One region of the Halobacillus sp. H74 genome, then DNA from elsewhere that is predicted to be linked to it. Evidence: predicted binding sites of a transcription regulator. Region 1 holds the regulator's gene; the other holds the start of a gene.

The links. Region 1 encodes CtsR, which represses protease genes until heat stress. Its sites were predicted from a motif close to ATGGTCAATAAAGGTCAAACA; they were not measured.
Region 2: a site for CtsR is predicted at 1,672-1,692, ahead of clpP (ATP-dependent Clp endopeptidase proteolytic subunit ClpP). Genes of this name have one in related genera too.

What each region holds. Positions count from the first base shown of each region.
Region 1 is NZ_JBQQCI010000013.1:179-3,599, forward strand. It holds rRNA gene rrf (5S ribosomal RNA) at 1-110, shown strand, start outside; gene ACTWPX_RS19990 (MgtC/SapB family protein) at 197-889, shown strand; gene ACTWPX_RS19995 (CtsR family transcriptional regulator) at 1,051-1,512, shown strand; gene ACTWPX_RS20000 (UvrB/UvrC motif-containing protein) at 1,533-2,081, shown strand; gene ACTWPX_RS20005 (protein arginine kinase) at 2,081-3,151, shown strand; gene clpC (ATP-dependent protease ATP-binding subunit ClpC) at 3,171-3,421, shown strand, end outside.
Region 2 is NZ_JBQQCI010000004.1:453,738-457,158, reverse strand. It holds gene ACTWPX_RS11500 (sugar-binding transcriptional regulator) at 1-33, opposite strand, end outside; gene ACTWPX_RS11495 (glutaredoxin family protein) at 184-405, opposite strand; gene ACTWPX_RS11490 (hypothetical protein) at 784-1,008, opposite strand; tRNA gene ACTWPX_RS11485 (tRNA-Arg) at 1,274-1,349, opposite strand; gene clpP (ATP-dependent Clp endopeptidase proteolytic subunit ClpP) at 1,749-2,339, shown strand; gene ACTWPX_RS11475 (HPr family phosphocarrier protein) at 2,463-2,717, opposite strand; gene whiA (DNA-binding protein WhiA) at 2,851-3,421, opposite strand, start outside.

The DNA.
Region 1 (3,421 bases):
GTGGTGAAGGCGAAGAGGTCACACCTGTTCCCATGCCGAACACAGCAGTTAAGCTCTTCAGCGCCGATGGTAGTCGGGTCGATCCCCGTGAGAGTAGGACGCCGCCACGTCATATGAAAGAAACCAGAAGTTAATCCTTCTGGTTTTTTCTATATCTGGATGTTTAGACATATGTATTAAGAAAGGAGGGGCACATATGGATTGGACTTATTTCTTCCATGAAGATATTCTATTATTCATATTCAGGCTTTTTTTTGCATTGATTTTATCAGGTCTTATCGGTTTTGAAAGAGAAGTGAAGAATCACTCTGCAGGTTTTAGAACGCATATTCTCGTAGGTGTAGGAGCATGTTTAATGATGCTGCTCTCTCTTTACGGCTTTGAGGAATTTATAGACGAATATGATCAAGTGCGCTTTGATCCTGCACGTATACCTTCTTATGTTATCAGTGGAATCGGTTTTCTTGGAGCCGGAACAATTATCGTGAATGGAATGACAATCCGGGGTCTTACGACAGCTGCTTCTATATGGACAGTAGCGGGGATCGGTTTGGTGGTAGGAGCCGGTATGTATGATGTAGCAACTGTGACAACAATTTTAGTTTTATTAAGTCTGGTATTCCTGAACAAGGTAGAAAAGGAAAAATTCAATGGTAACCGAAAGAATGTTTTCCATTTTACAATCGATAAAGATCTCCAGATTAATATCGTTCTGGCGGTATTTGACCGTTTTGGTTTGCATGTTAGAAAATTTGATATTGTCGCATTGGATACTGAGAAAAAGAAGATTGTAATAGAGCTGGATAAACATCAGGATTTTGATCGTACAGCACTTTTAGAGCAATTGATCGATATAGAGGGTGTCCAGCAATTTGGCCATCGTTCCTAACTGCACAGTGAAACTGTGCAGTTTTTTTGTTTTATTTCATAATGAAAAGGGGAAACATATAAGATATGAACTTCATAAACAATTTAGTTGCGTGACAAAAATAAATGAGTATAATAAAATTAAAGTCAAAGATAGTCAAAGTCAAAAGAGGGGGAGGGACAATGCGGAATATATCAGACATCATAGAAGATTATTTAAAAGGTATTTTAGATGAAAATCATCAGGCGGTAGAAATCAAACGTAGTGAAATTGCAGAGCGGTTTCAATGTGTACCGTCTCAAATCAATTATGTGATTAAAACACGGTTTACTGTGGAAAAAGGTTATATAGTGGAAAGTAAGCGTGGAGGAGGCGGATATATCCGCATCAGCCGCGTCCAGCATCGTAAGGATTCAGACATGATTTCAGAAGTGATGGAGTTGATCCACCCTCGTGTCTCTCAAACTAAGGCTATAGATATTTTGGCAAGACTTGTGGACTATGAAATCATTACAGCACGGGAAGGTAAGCTTATGGAAAGTGTCATTGACCGTGATGTACTTGCATTTCCTTTACCGTTAAGAGATGAAGTGAGGACGCGGATTATGACCGCAATGTTGTTCACCCTTAAATATAAATGTTGAGAGGGAAGGGAGAGGTTCATATGGAGTGCCAGGAATGCCACCAGCGTCAAGCGACAGTACATTTGACTCAAGTGGTCAATGGTCAAAAGTCAGAAGTCCATGTGTGTGAAAAGTGTGCGAAGGAAAATGGGTACATGAACTATGGAGAAGAGAACTTTACTTTGAATGACCTCCTTTCAGGTCTTTTTCATTCTGAAGCGCCTTCCCCCTTGAAAGATAAAAGTTCGCAAGCATACCCGAAAAAAACACAATTGAAATGCTCGAGTTGTGGTCTGACCTATGAAGAATTCGCACGCATCGGTAAATTCGGTTGTGCGGAATGTTACCAAACGTTTGATGAACGATTGAATCCGATATTGAGGCGAGTTCATAGCGGAAACACAAGCCATGATGGTAAGATTCCTAAACGTGAAGGCGGCAATCTGCATCTGAGAAAAGAAGTGGAAGAATATAAATTAAATCTTCGACAATTAATTGAGCAGGAAGAATTCGAAGAGGCAGCGAAAGTTAGAGATAAGATCAGATTTCTGGAGGGCCAGCTTCATAAAGGGGAGGATGGTGATGAGTAGTGTCTTTACAGCAATTTATGAATGAGGCGATCAGTCCTTGGATGAAACAAGAGGGTCCAGATAGCGATATTGTCATGAGCAGCCGCATACGTCTTGCTCGTAACTTCTCACAATATCCTTTCCCGATCATAGCTTCTGAGGGTTCGTTAGATAAGGTGTTAGATTTCTTCAGTCAAGAATTCAAGAAGCAATCCTTTAGAGATTATAAAGATTTTGAAATGGTCCAAATGAAAGCATTACAACCAATTGAAAAAAGAGTTCTTGTTGAGAAACATTTGATTAGTCCTCACCTTGCTGAAAAATCGGATAAATCGGCAACACTTATTTCTCAAAATGAACAAGTTTCTATAATGATTAATGAAGAAGACCATATTCGCATACAGTTATATTTCCCAGGCTTTCAGTTGGATCAAGCATTAGAGCAGGCCTCTCAACTTGATGATTGGCTTGAAGATAAAATTGATTACGCGTTTGATGAAAAGCGCGGTTACTTGACTTCATGCCCTACAAATGTGGGTACGGGGATGAGAGCTTCGGTGATGATGCATCTCCCTGCTTTATCCATGACCCAGCAAATCAATCGTATGACTCCAGCCATCAATCAACTTGGATTAGTGGTAAGGGGCATTTATGGAGAAGGTAGTGAAGCAGTCGGGAATATTTTTCAAATTTCGAATCAAATCACTTTAGGTAAATCAGAAGAGGATATCGTAGAAGATTTGCACAGTGTCGTCAAACAACTGATTGACCAGGAGCGGCGTGCAAGGGATGCTCTTATGAGGGGATCCGGCATTCAATTGGAAGACCGTATTTTTCGTTCCTATGGTGTTTTGAAGAATAGTCGAATCATAGAGTCTAAGGAGGCAGCTAAATGTCTATCTGACTTACGCTTAGGAATTGATTTAGGTTTCATAGACCATATTCCACGCACTATTTTAAATGAATTGATGGTTTTGACTCAGCCTGGGTTTTTACAACAATATGCTGAAGCTACGCTAAACCCTGAGGAAAGGGATATACGAAGAGCTTCTTTAATCAGAGAACGACTTCAATTAGAGAGTGAAGAATAATTGTTAGGAGGGAAAGTCCATGATGTTTGGGCGATTTACAGAAAGAGCACAAAAAGTATTGGCGCTAGCTCAAGAAGAAGCGGTACGTTTAGGACATAACAATATTGGTACAGAGCACATTTTGCTTGGATTAGTAAGTGAAGGTGAAGGGATTGCAGCCAAAGCATTGACTGCCCTTGGTCTCGAATCTTCAAAGATTCAGCAAGAAGTGGAAAAGCTGATTGGAAAAGGGGAGAAAGTTTCTCAAACCATCCATTATACACCTCGTGC
Region 2 (3,421 bases), on a different contig from region 1:
TAATTTTTTTTGTAAGTCGATGAACGCTCTCATGGAAAAGCTCCTTTTTGAAATGGTTCCACCTGGGATGTATTACGTCCCAGCTAGTCATATTATGTCCCGCTCGGAGCAAAAAAATATCTCATTTCAATTTTTATATTAACAGTGGGGGTCTCTACACGCAAGCGGAAACCATTACGTTTTTTATTGTAAACGCTTTTCCAGCTCAAAGTAGTCGATAGACCTATAATCCAATTCATAATTGCCAATCTTTAAGACAGGTACCTCAAACATGTAATTCTCCAGGAGAACGGGATCTGTTTCAATGTCGATTTCGATAACATCCACATTGAATAAGGAAATAAGGTTCCTTACCTCTTCGCACAGAGGGCATTTATTTCTGGTATACAAGATAACTTCTGACACAACAATCACTCCATTAAGCTGTTCTTATTAATCTGTTAAACCCGCTGTTGAACGTCACGTACGTATTCGGGAAATCGGTTCCGATATTTCTGGAGAGTTCATGAGAAGAAAAAGTCCGGTGTTAAATCTCGAGAAATGGTCTTTTCCATCACTGTGTTAAATTCAAGTTAATAATCATTACAATTAGACACGTAATCATCAACCATTCTGGTAATCCTTTAGTAGAGCTTCTTTTGCCGAAGAGAGGACTTTGTTATACGGTACCTTCCCCCGAACCACCATAAATAATCAATCCGCGATGAGGGGGCTCGTGTAACTGATGCTACGCTATACTAATCCAGTCCTATTATAAATGATTGAACAAAAAAAGGACACGCTCTAGGAGGCATGTCCTTTATCATCATAAAAACCATTATCAATTTTCAGTTTTCTTTTTTGTAAGAAATCCGCTAACTCTCCGCATGCATAGTTCTCAGGTGTTCTCTTCAACGATTCATAATTAAATGACAATTTTTGTTGTTGCTGCATGTCGAACACGTGGATCCGTCTGTCTTCAGAAATTTCCTCAGTTGACAACAGTTTGTAACGGATTAGGTTTGTCATAAATACCCCTTTTCTGTTCAAAGCGAAAAGTCTTTTATTACATAAAATAATAATAACATAAGTAAAGGGTATTAGAAACTACATCGAGATAACAAAAGAAAAAGACATCTTAGTGTAATTTATGTGTGATACTTGCGTAATGTATTTCTAGATAACATTTATGCAACTGCTTTTTCCACTTATATTATACTGAAAAAATATAATGTGAATTTCGACATAAAAAAAGGTCTTCCTATAAAAGAAGACCTTTTTCGACAATGTTCAGCGCGCCCGAGAGGATTCGAACCTCCGACTGACGTAGAACCGGAATCTACCGCTCTATCCAACTGAGCTACGGGCGCAAAAGTGACATGCATTTAATATTATAATTAGATTCATTGAAAAACGCAACCCTTTTATTAAGTTCGTTTTTATATGAATTCAAGGGGGCTCTTCTATATTAATGAAAGCATATATATTGAGCGGTCTTGAAAATTCCTGTTCACTTCATATAGCTATAAAACACGTTACACGTTTATCTGAAAAATATTAGGGTATGATGTTAGAAGGAATCTTAACAAAAGAAAAATCACTGGAACATCACTAGAGTTTACATATCGAGATAGACCCAAGATTTGCTCTTTTTTAATTCCTAATTAAGTAGAAAAAAAGGTCGAATGTTTTTGTTTGACCTTCATTGACCTTAATTGTATGATAAATGTATTCCATCATATTAATTTGATGATAAGGAGGAACTTAAAATGAATTTAGTCCCTACAGTTATTGAACAAACGAATCGCGGAGAGCGCGCTTACGACATTTATTCCCGCTTACTTAAAGATCGGATTATTATGCTCGGAAGCCCAATCGATGATAACATCTCCAACTCTGTTGTCGCTCAATTGCTTTTCCTGGCAGCTGACGACCCAGATAAAGATATCTCATTATATATCAACTCACCAGGTGGATCCATAACTGCTGGTATGGCCATCTATGATACAATGCAATTCATAAAACCCAACGTATCTACTATCTGTACAGGTATGGCAGCTTCCATGGGTGCATTCTTGCTTAACGCCGGAGAACCCGGAAAACGTTATGCTCTTCCAAACAGTGAAGTAATGATTCACCAACCACTGGGCGGTACTCAAGGTCAGGCTTCAGATATTGAAATTCATGCTAAAAGAATTATCAAAATGCGCGAGAAACTGAACAAGATTCTTGCTGAGCGTACTGGTCAACCGATGGAAGTCATTGAGCGCGATACTGATCGTGACAACTTCATGTCAGCTCACGAAGCAGTAGACTATGGCTTGATCGATAAAGTTATGGAGAAAACATCTGATAAATAAGATGTAATTCCTACATCTCTTTAGCAATACTACAGAAAACCGCTGTGATTATTCACAGCGGTTTTTCTCTCTTATGAGAACGTTCCCTTAATCGAGAACGTTCATTAGTTCACATACATAACGTTAAGTTTCCTGCACGAAAGCAGACAAAACACGAATGGCTTCTTCCTCATCTGAACCGTCTGCAATCAGTTTGATATCCTCATCTGTACCAACAGCCAGGCTCATCAGCCCCATAATACTTTTAGCATTCACTCGCTTTTCTTCTTTTTCAATGAATATGTCTGCCGCGAATTTATTCGCCTCTTGCACAAACTGCGCAGCAGGTCTTGCTTGTAGCCCTGTTTCCAACTCAATTTTTACAGTACTTTCAATCACCAGTCATTCTCCTCTCTAGCTATATCTATCGTTTTTTGAAAGCGGATTCAATCTTACAAGGAAAAGAACGCTTTCTAACAATGAAAGCGTTTATAATTGTAGTTAATTATAGCATGAATCAGTGAAAGAAACATTAATTTCTTGTGTTTTCTATCACTTCGCCTCTTCTCACTTTATCAGCAAACTCATCAATCTTCCTTAAGCGATGGTTGATGCCGGATTTACTGATCGTGCCTCCAGAAACAAACTCACCAAGTTCTTTCAAAGAAACTTCCTGATGCTGTAACCTTAGCGCGGCTATTTCTTGAAGTTTATCAGGTAAAGCCTCCAGACCGACAGTTCGCTTTATGAATTTGATGTTCTCCACTTGCCGGAAAGCAGCCCCGATTGTCTTATTTAAATTAGCAGTTTCACAATTCACCAAACGATTAACAGAATTGCGCATATCCCTTACAATGCGGACGTCCTCAAATTTGAACAGTGCCTGATGCGCACCGATATTGCTGATTAATTCTGTAATCTTGTCTGCTTCTTTCAAGTAAGTTATATAACCTTTCTTTCTGTCCAATGTCCGAGCGTGCAGATCGAAGCGGTTCATAAGCTCGCACAACGCCTCGTTGTGTTCCTCATCAGAAGAATAAATCTCCAGATGGTAAGACGAAGTTTCTGGATTGTTGACCGATCCACCTGCCAAAAACGCTCCT